Regions from separate parts of the Mesobacillus sp. LC4 genome, predicted to be linked through region 2. Evidence: a T-box and tRNA genes for the amino acid it is inferred to sense, from the RefSeq annotation. Region 2 holds a T-box; the other regions hold tRNA genes.
What was found. The T-box of region 2 lies ahead of argS (arginine--tRNA ligase). A T-box ahead of a tRNA ligase gene usually reads a tRNA of that ligase, here a tRNA-Arg.

Region 1 (3,281 bases), 730 kb from region 2:
CTGAATTCCGTCTGCCACTACTTTCGCCCTGAACTCACGCAAGATATTCTGTGTATGCGCTCCTGGTTCTCCATCGCCGATGACTCTTCCATCCACTTTGACGACCGCGATCACTTCTGCTGCCGTTCCTGTAAGGAAAACTTCGTCGGCTGTGTATACATCATGGCGGGTAAATGGTTCCTCCTTTACCTCGTACCCTAGATCTTTAGCAATATCGATAACCGCATTCCTGGTGATGCCTTCTAAAGCTCCTACATAACCTGGCGGTGTGAGGAATGTATTGCCTCTCACGATAAAAATATTATCCGCGGAACCTTCTGCAACATATCCCTGATCGTTCAGCATTAGCGCTTCACTTACATTTGCCAGATGAGCTTCGATTTTCACAAGAACATTATTTAAATAGTTCAGCGATTTCACTTTCGGGCTCAATACGTCTGGACGATTTCTTCTTGTCGCGACTGTCACGATCTCCAACCCTCGGTCATACAACTCTTTCGGGAAAATAGCCAGTGGCTCAACGATGATGACCACGTTCGCGCTCGGACACTTAAAAGGATCAAGTCCTAAGTCACCGACACCCCTGGAGACAACAATTCGGATATAAGCATCTCTCAGTTGATTCCGTTGCACCGTTTCAACAACCAGGCCGGTGAAATCCTCCTTGGAGTGTGGCATGTTCAGCATGATGGACTTGGCTGACCGGTAAAGCCGGTCCATATGTTCTTCCATCCTGAAAATATTGCCGCTGTATACCCGTATCCCTTCAAAAATACCGTCTCCGTATAAAAATCCATGATCATATACTGAAACTTTAGCATTTTCCTTGGTGACGAATTCCCCGTTTAAGTAAATCCACTGATCGGGCACAATAAACACTCCTTTAACAAATAGACGCTTTAAATTATTAAATTCACAGGTTAAAAAAATACAGTTTTACATTATCCAAAAATTGAATAGAAAACTATGACTCACTTTCGATGCATTTAACTTGTTTTTTTATTTGAGGATTATCTTACGCCCAATTCACCCCCTCGTCAACACCCTTTTTCTAAATTATTTGATAATTTAGATTAGTTAGTTAATTTGTATCCGCTTACATTGTTGATATATTCACATTTACAAAAAAATAAATTTTTTATTCAGGATGTGTTTTGACCTCAGTTCCTGAGGATGGACAAAACTTCAAGGCATAAAAAAAAACTCACCCAAAAGGTGAGTTAAGGTATGTAGTTTAAATGGCGTCCCAGGAGAGATTCGAACTCCCGACCGTACGCTTAGAAGGCGTATGCTCTATCCGGCTGAGCTACTGGGACGTGGTTGTTTTTTAAAGACAAGATTTATTATATTAGCCAAATAACTAAATGTCAATAAAAAATCAAAAACTTTTTTCTGAGGGAAACCTGCTGGCTCCCCTCAGAAAATCATTATAGTAGTTTTAATTTGTTTTGTGAAGTGAAAACTCTTGTCTCAACGCAGAAATCTCGCCATTTCCAAAGTCATAGATTCGCAATATCGCTTTTCCGCTTTCCAGCTCGAGTATGGCATAACTCTTTTCAGTTCTGCCGCGTGGAAGCCTGATGCTTCCAGGGTTGATGAACAGTACATCATCCACCATTTCTGCTCCCAGCAAATGAGAATGCCCAAAGCAGACGATATCAGCCTGCAGTTCTTTTGCCTTATAGTACAAGTTTACCAGTGTGGATTTCACTGAGTATAGATGCCCATGTGTCACGAAAATTCTCACGCCATTAATCACATGAATCTCCTCATCAGGGAAATTGCCATAAAAATCGCAATTCCCCTTCACCGAACTGAAATTCACAATCGCAGCATCACTTTCAGAAAGCTCTGAGTCTCCGCAGTGAATCATCAAGTCCACATCATTGCCATGCAGATTCTCAATTCCTTCAAGCACCTCAGTCGACCCGTGGCTATCACTGACAATCAGCACCCTACTCATTGCGTTCCTCACGCTCTTTTAGGAGCTCATCCAGCTTCCTGATCGCATTTGCCCTATGGCTGATCTTGTTTTTTTCGTCTGATGCCAATTCAGCCATCGATTTCCCTTTCGTCTCAACGAAGAAAATCGGATCATAGCCAAAACCATTGGTACCGCGTCTCTCCCCGAGGATTCTTCCTTCACACGTCCCGAATACAGTCACCGTCTCCTTGCCAGGCTCTGCCATCGCAAGTGCGCAGCAGAATCTTGCAGTGCGCTCGCTATCAGGGACACCCTGGAGTTCATCGAGAACTTTGTCGATATTGTTTTCATCATTTTTTTCAAGACCTGCGTATCGTGCCGAATAGACACCCGGCCGGCCTTCCAATGCATCAATTTCAAGCCCGGAGTCATCCGCGATCACTCTCACACCAAGGCTTTTAGCAATCGTTTCAGCTTTTAGTATGGCGTTTTCCTCAAAAGTTGAACCTGTTTCTTCCACATCTTCTAGCTCTGGATAATCGAGTAGAGTTTTCACCGCCAACCCTTTTGGTAAAAAAAGGTTCTCAAACTCCTTTGCTTTTCCGCTATTTTTTGTCGCGATAATGACTGAGTCCATTTTGAGATCTCTCCTATCTCCGTTTTCCGCCCTCAATTTTGGCAGTCAATTCTTCTCCGAGTGCTTCCTTTTGTTTCTCGAAAAGTTCTGAAATTCCATCTTGTGCAGCCTTTAAAAGATCCTGCAGCTGGCTGTATGAAAAAGTCGCTTCTTCCCCAGTGCCCTGCAGCTCAACAAATTCCCCATTTCCAGTCATGACAACATTCATATCGACATGGGCAGCAGAATCCTCGACATAATTCAAATCTACCACAACCTCACCGTTCTCTAAAACGCCTACACTCGTTGCAGCAAGGAAGTCTGTCACTGGAAAAGCAGACAACTTCTTTTGCTTGCTCAGCTTCTCAAGAGCCATAGCCATCGCAACAAAAGCACCTGTGATCGAAGCGGTACGCGTTCCGCCATCTGCCTGGATGACATCACAATCGACCCAAACTGTCCGCTCTCCTATAGCCTCGAGATTGACGACAGCGCGCAATGCCCTGCCAATCAAACGCTGGATTTCCATCGTTCTTCCGGAAATCTTACCTTTTGCCGCCTCACGTATATTCCTTTGTTCGGTAGCACGCGGGAGCATCGAGTATTCTGCCGTGATCCAGCCTTTGCCCGCTCCCCTCATGAATGGCGGAACGCGGTCCTCTATGCTGGCAGTGCAGATCACCTTCGTATCCCCAACAGAGATCAGTACCGAACCTTCTGGATGTTTCAAGTAATCCGTTT
Region 2 (3,281 bases):
ACATTTCTTTTGGAGCCTTGACTCCCAGTATTCTAAGACCTTCTTCGAGCACAATGCTTACACAATGGACTAATTGAAGACGTGCGTTCTTTTCAGCATTTTCTTCTAGGATGCGGACTTCTCCATAATATTTATTAAAGGCCTGGGACAAATCAAGGACATATTTAGCAATCAAAGATGGATCGTTTTTATCAATCGCTCTATTTATTGTTTCCGGAAAGTTCTTAAGCTCAGTGATCACTGGCCACTCCGCAATAGCTGCCCACTTGAAGTCTTCATTCGTCCATTTGAATCCTCCCTTTTTCAATAACGATTGTGTCCGTGCATTTGTATATTGAACATAAGGTCCTGTTTCCCCTTCAACCTTCAACATTTCTTCCAGGGAAAATTCAATGTCGTTCATCCGAAAATTCTTCAGGTCATGAAAAACAATTGCGCCGGTACCAACCATTTTTGCAATCTCTGTTTTATTTTCCAAATGAGGATTTTTTTCTTCTATATTCTTTTCTGCCAGTTGAATGGAATCATTAAGAACATCTTCGAGCAAGACTACCTTCCCTTTTCTCGTGGACATTTTCTTACCATCCTTTAACATCATGCCAAATGGAACATGAACAATATCGACAGCCCATGGAAAGTCCAATTTTGCCAGCACTGCTTTGAGCTGTTTAAAGTGCAGACTTTGCTCATTGCCGACCACATACAATGATTTTACAAATGAATAGCTATCGAATCTGTACTTAGCTGCGGCTAAATCCCTGGTAGCATACAATGTTGCGCCATCCGATTTTTTAATAAGACAAGGCGGAAGTTCATGTTCTTCCAAGCTGACTACCTGTGCCCCATCCGAATCAACAAGCATGTCCTTTGCTTTTAGCATTTCCACGATTGAATCCATTTTGTCATTATAAAAAGCTTCCCCAGCGTATGAATCAAACACAATTCCCATGAGATTGTAAATCTTCTTAAACTCCTTAAGTGACTCCTCCTTGATCCATTTCCATAGCTTGAGTGCCTCAGCATCCCCGTTTTCCAGACGTCTGAACCAGTTTCGCCCCTCTTGCTCCAGCTCCGGCTGGCTTTCTGCTTCATCATGAAACTTTATATATAGCGCCAGCAGCTCCTGTATTGGGTTCTTCTCTACTTTCTCCTCTGATCCCCAAAGTTTATATGCTGTGATAAGCTTGCCGAATTGAGTTCCCCAATCTCCTAAATGGTTGATTTTCACGGTCTTATATCCAGCCTTTTCATAAATAAGCGACAATGAATTTCCTATAACGGTTGACCGCAGATGGCCCATGGAAAAGGGTTTCGCAATATTCGGAGAAGAAAGGTCAATTGTGACAATTTGATTTCCACCAAGATCAAGATCACCATAATGATTCCTCTTTTGCCCGATTTCAATCAATAGTTCTTTGGTCACTTCCGCCTTGTTTAAAAACGCATTTACATAACCACCGGCTGCTTCAAAACGTTCCATTGAATTATTAACTGAGCTTTGCAACCGGGCATGTAACTCCTCCGCAATAACAACCGGCGGTTTTCTCATGGTTTTTGCCAATTGGAAGCATGGAAAAGCTAAGTCACCCTGATGCAAAAATTTCGGTTTCTCGATTAACCTCTCTATTTCTGAACACGGGAGAGCCCCTTCTAGCTCAGCGGCAAGCAACTCAGCATACAGTTTTACATAATCCATTAAATTACCCCCTTATATAAAATAAAAAAACTCCCGTCTCTAAATAAGAGACGAGAGTTTATCCCGCGGTACCACTCCAATTGTTCCGAGTTTCGGAACCTTCTTCCAATTGATAACGGGTAAATCCCGGCTATCCCTACTTAGTTTCAGGACAGCATCTCAAAAGTGCGCTTCATTATTCTGATGCACCAGGCTTCCACTGTCCCTGGCTCGCTGTAGCAAAGATAGAATAATTACTCTCTTTTTCATCGATTTGATATTTTTACCATTATAAACAACTCTTCAGACCTTTTGCAATCATTTTTTTGCATATAATCCGGTATTAAATTCTTGTATTGACCGATTGTGATCATCGAACTTTTCAATATAGTTTCCGCCAGTATAATCGCCAATCACTTTTCGCCAAAAGTTCCTTGCCGGCTCATTTTTCTCTACCTGAGTAATGCTCCAATTTCCAGGGAATAGGTCAAATAGCTTGTCCGCCGCTGCTTTCCCAAACCCTCTTCGGTAGAATTTCCTCATGATAAAAAACTCCAGGATAACATTGGGATCTCCACTTTCAACCATGGCAAAACCCGCCAGTTCTCCTTCATGCTTGATAAAAAAAGCATATAAATCGGCTTCATTCCAATACGGTTTTAAATCAAAGGGTGCAAAAAATCCAGATTGCTCAAGCTTGATATCCTGAAAGACAGTAAATTCGTAAATATAAAATTGTATTACATTTTGGAGTATTGCTTCATCCTCCTGTTTTACACGCACTAATTCAATCACATGGACTCCCCTTTTTCAAAAAGATATAAATAAGAATTCGAGGATAGAACTAAAAATCCTTTACATAATAAAAAATCCTCTTGTTTAAAAAGTGAAAATGAGCCCTCATCTTATTAGGATAAGGACTCATTTTTACTAGTATTCTTCGATTTCCCAAGTATGATTGAACTGAATACAGCCCTTTAATGTTTGTGCGACTGGACATCCCCGTTCGAAAACATTTAATGCTCTTTCGGCAGCTTCCCTATTTCCTGAAGGAACCTTCAATTCATAGTGGCAGTTGATTTTTGTAATTTTCAGGACTCCTTCAGGTGCTTCAATTGTTCCTTGGATGTTCGCTTTGACTTTATCAGGTGAAGATGGTATTTTACGCGCCTCCAGCGCGCCAGATAGGGTTCCAACCAGTCAGCCGCCTGCTGCAGCAACGATATGATCTAGTGTAGACGGATATTCTACCTCTGGATTCACACCATAGAACTGCTTTACACCACCATGTACCCCAAAAAGCAAAGGCTCACTAAAACCATCAATGTAAGCCTCCCTGATTTTATTGGGAGTATCTTTCTGGATTACTGTTATCTTCGTTAACGCGATTGGCTCGGACAATTAAACGACCCCCTCCTTGAATTTCTAACTCCACCATATTAGAAACTGTGCCATTTTTCAAATAATAACCTATTTCTTATAAAATAGGCAGCCCGTCTTTAAGATTCCATGATACAAGCTGATGCTCGTCCGTTATTTTTTCATAAGATGTTGTTGTAAGGTTCGAATCTTACCTATCTTCTATGAAGGAAGGGGGTGGAGAGAT
Region 3 (3,281 bases), on a different contig from region 2:
TCCCCCTGCTTTTCCTGCAGGAATCTATTGACCTCTGGATCCTTGTGTCCAGACAACTGTTGGAAATATCCTTCATTAAAAGAAATTTTAGGAATCAGTGCATCGAACACACTAACCGAGAGTTCATTCGCTTCCCGTTTGACGACCACATCCGGGACAATGTAGGCAGGCTTCTCGCGCTGGAAGGCTGCCCCAGGTTTAGGGTTCAGCTGCTGGATATCATCATGGACTTTTTGGATTTCCTTCACATCGATATTCAGCATCTTCGCCAATGCCTTCCACTTTTTCTCGGCAAAAAGCAGGAAATGTTCGGAAATAATCTTTATTGCCAGTTCATTTTCAGGTGTGCGCTTTTGCCTTGTCAATTGAAGCAGCAGGCATTCCTTGAGATCATTCGCACCGATGCCGGCCGGTTCAAGGGACTGAAGCTTAAAGAAAGCGCAATCGACAATTTCTTCATCAACACAAAACCTTCTGACAAGGTCTTGTCTTTGCAAGTTCAAGTAACCGTTTTCATCTATGTTTTCAATCAATTCATGTAAAATCAATTTTTCTTCAGGTGTTGCTTTTAATAAGTTCAATTGAGATAGTAGATAGTCTTCGAGGGTATCACTCGTACCCGCGCCAATCTGTTCGATCAAGTTCTTCTGGTCCCGTTCAAACGTTTTTTTTCTTGTTTTTCGTGTACGGTCCATACTCGCATCAAAATTGGAGATGTTTTTAAAGTCCACTTGCATCAGGGGATTTTCCATTGATTTAGTTTCAAGAAACGCTGCCAGCTCCTGCGCAGAGTATTGCAAAAGCGCAATCGCCTGGGTCAGTTCCTGAGTCATCGCTAATTTTAATGTCTGCTTTTGCCATAAACCAGCCTTCAAATCCATCTCAATCACCCCTGCACTCATTTTACATGATAAACGGGGTTTGGTGTATGGAAAGAATTTGGCATTGGCAATATAAGCGCTCTGTTTTCAATTACTATTTCCCTCATCCAATTGAATTCGTATCTATTAACTTATCAAATTCACAGGAAATGCCCTGATATGAGCAAGGTATTGCCTGTGAAAAAGTAACTGCGAATACTTTTTCTCTAATAGAGCCGCAATAATTGCACCTTCAGCGGCTAGAATTGCGCTATCTAACACGATAATTGCACCAAAGTAGTCCAGAATTGCACCGTCATCCTCAATAATTGCACCGTACCCCTAATTTAGGGATAAAGAAAATAAAAAAGGCTTTCGAGGAGACCAGACAAAACTTGGACAGTTTTATCTGATCACTCTCAAAAGCCACTTAAATACTTATTCTACGCCCTCGGCAGGAATCGAACCCACATCTCAAGAACCGGAATCTTACGTGCTATCCGTTGCACCACGAGGGCATGTTAATAGTTGGCGTTACGCTTACCTATTATAGGATATGTTCAGTCCCTTTGCAAGCAGGTTTTTTTGGAAGCTCAGGACTGCTATTTGTTTAAAAATAACAATCTTGGGTAAGATGGATACGGTACAGTAAATTGGAATATACATTATTGTCGAACAGTTTATGCAGGCTTTACAAGCGATTCGTTTGACCTTTATTGACCATGCGTGTATCATTAAACTACATAGGTGTTCTGGCAAGCGAACCAGTTTATGCCAGCCTGCAATCTGCCTTTTTAGGGCAGTACCCTGCTTTTATAAAGACTGTTATGCCTTTAGTAAATGCAGTGAAATGATCTTACGTTAAAGGAGGAAAACAAACATGAACTTGATTCCTACAGTTATTGAACAAACGAATCGGGGCGAAAGGGCATATGATATTTATTCCCGCCTTTTGAAGGATCGCATCATTATGCTTGGAAGCGGAATTGATGACAATGTTGCTAATTCCATCGTAGCCCAGCTGCTTTTCCTGGAAGCTGAGAATCCGGAAAAGGACATTTCTATCTACATCAATAGCCCGGGCGGCAGCATTACTGCCGGCATGGCAATCTACGATACAATGCAGTTCATCAAGCCGGATGTACAGACAATCTGTATCGGTATGGCTGCTTCAATGGGTGCATTCCTTCTTGCTGCTGGTACGAAAGGCAAGCGTTATGCCCTGCCAAATGCAGAAGTCATGATCCACCAGCCTCTTGGCGGTGCTCAAGGACAGGCGACAGAAATCGAGATCGCTGCGAAGCGCATCCTTTTCCTTCGCGAAAAGCTGAATACGATTCTTTCCGAGCGCACTGGCCAGCCGCTTGAAGTCATCGCGAAAGATACGGACCGCGACAACTTCATGACTGCTGAGCGCGCGAAGGAATATGGTCTTGTAGACCAGATTATCACTCGCAACGTACTAGAGGAAAAGAAAGACAAGTAAGCTCAATCAAAAACTCGCTCCCTTTAAATGGGAAGCGAGTTTTTTAGTATTTATTTTTAGTTTTCCTTTTGGATGTATTCAGCAAGCTTCTCAACTGCTTCTTCTTCATCATTGCCTTCAGCGATCAGATTCACGGATGCGCCAGCGCTTACAGCTAAGCTCATCAATCCCATGATGCTTTTCGCGTTCACTTTTTTACCGTCTTTCTCGAGAAAAATATCGGATGAGAACCTGTTTGCTTCCTGCACGAACAATGCCGCAGGACGAGCCTGTAAACCCGTTTTCAACTTCACTTCCACCTGTTTTTCAACCATTGCTTTTTCCTCCTCTAGCCCTCTATTTATTTGTAATTTGCCCGGCACGCAGTTTATCTGCTATTTCATCGATCTTTCGCAGCCGGTGATTGATTCCTGATTTGCTGATTGATCCCCCGCTGACCATTTCGCCCAATTCTTTAAGGGTGACATCCTGGTAGTCGACACGGAGCTGAGCGATTTCCCTCAGTTTATCCGGCAAAATTTGCAGACCGACTGTATCCCGTATGTAGCGGATATTTTCCACCTGTCTTAATGCAGCACCAATCGTTTTATTCAAGTTAGCTGTTTCACAATTCACAAGACGATTAACTGAATTTCTCATATCGCGGACAATCCGGATATCCTCAAATCGCAGCAGTGCATTATGGGCGCCAACGATGTTCAGGAACTCTGTGATTTTTTCCGCTTCCTTCAAATAGGTGATGAACCCTTTTTTGCGCTCAAGCGTTTTGCTGTTCAGGCCGAATGTATTCATCAGTTCACATAATGAGTCATTATGCTCCTGGTACATGGAGGCAATCTCCAAATGATAGGAAGATGTCTCCGGATTGTTCACAGAGCCTCCTGCGAGAAATGCGCCTCTTAAATAAGAACGCTTACAACATTTCTTTTTCACGA

Region 1: it encodes a tRNA-Arg, which carries the amino acid that the T-box ahead of argS (arginine--tRNA ligase) is inferred to sense. The anticodon was not compared.
Region 3: it encodes a tRNA-Arg, which carries the amino acid that the T-box ahead of argS (arginine--tRNA ligase) is inferred to sense. The anticodon was not compared.

What each region holds. Positions count from the first base shown of each region.
Region 1 covers NZ_JBGCUB010000001.1:76,153-79,433, reverse strand. Annotated here, with positions in the region: gene ilvE (branched-chain-amino-acid transaminase) at 1-870, opposite strand, end outside; tRNA gene AB5I83_RS00380 (tRNA-Arg) at 1,240-1,316, opposite strand; gene AB5I83_RS00375 (metallophosphoesterase) at 1,439-1,963, opposite strand; gene AB5I83_RS00370 (XTP/dITP diphosphatase) at 1,956-2,561, opposite strand; gene rph (ribonuclease PH) at 2,575-3,281, opposite strand, start outside.
Region 2 covers NZ_JBGCUB010000001.1:803,808-807,088, reverse strand. Annotated here, with positions in the region: gene argS (arginine--tRNA ligase) at 1-1,696, opposite strand, end outside; T-box leader at 1,740-1,954, opposite strand; gene AB5I83_RS04185 (GNAT family N-acetyltransferase) at 1,994-2,470, opposite strand; gene AB5I83_RS04180 (OsmC family protein) at 2,606-2,875, opposite strand; gene AB5I83_RS04175 (hypothetical protein) at 2,876-3,076, opposite strand; gene AB5I83_RS04170 (hypothetical protein) at 3,280-3,281, shown strand, end outside.
Region 3 covers NZ_JBGCUB010000002.1:718,546-721,826, reverse strand. Annotated here, with positions in the region: gene rpoN (RNA polymerase factor sigma-54) at 1-881, opposite strand, end outside; tRNA gene AB5I83_RS09830 (tRNA-Arg) at 1,307-1,378, opposite strand; gene clpP (ATP-dependent Clp endopeptidase proteolytic subunit ClpP) at 1,741-2,346, shown strand; gene AB5I83_RS09820 (HPr family phosphocarrier protein) at 2,403-2,660, opposite strand; gene whiA (DNA-binding protein WhiA) at 2,683-3,281, opposite strand, start outside.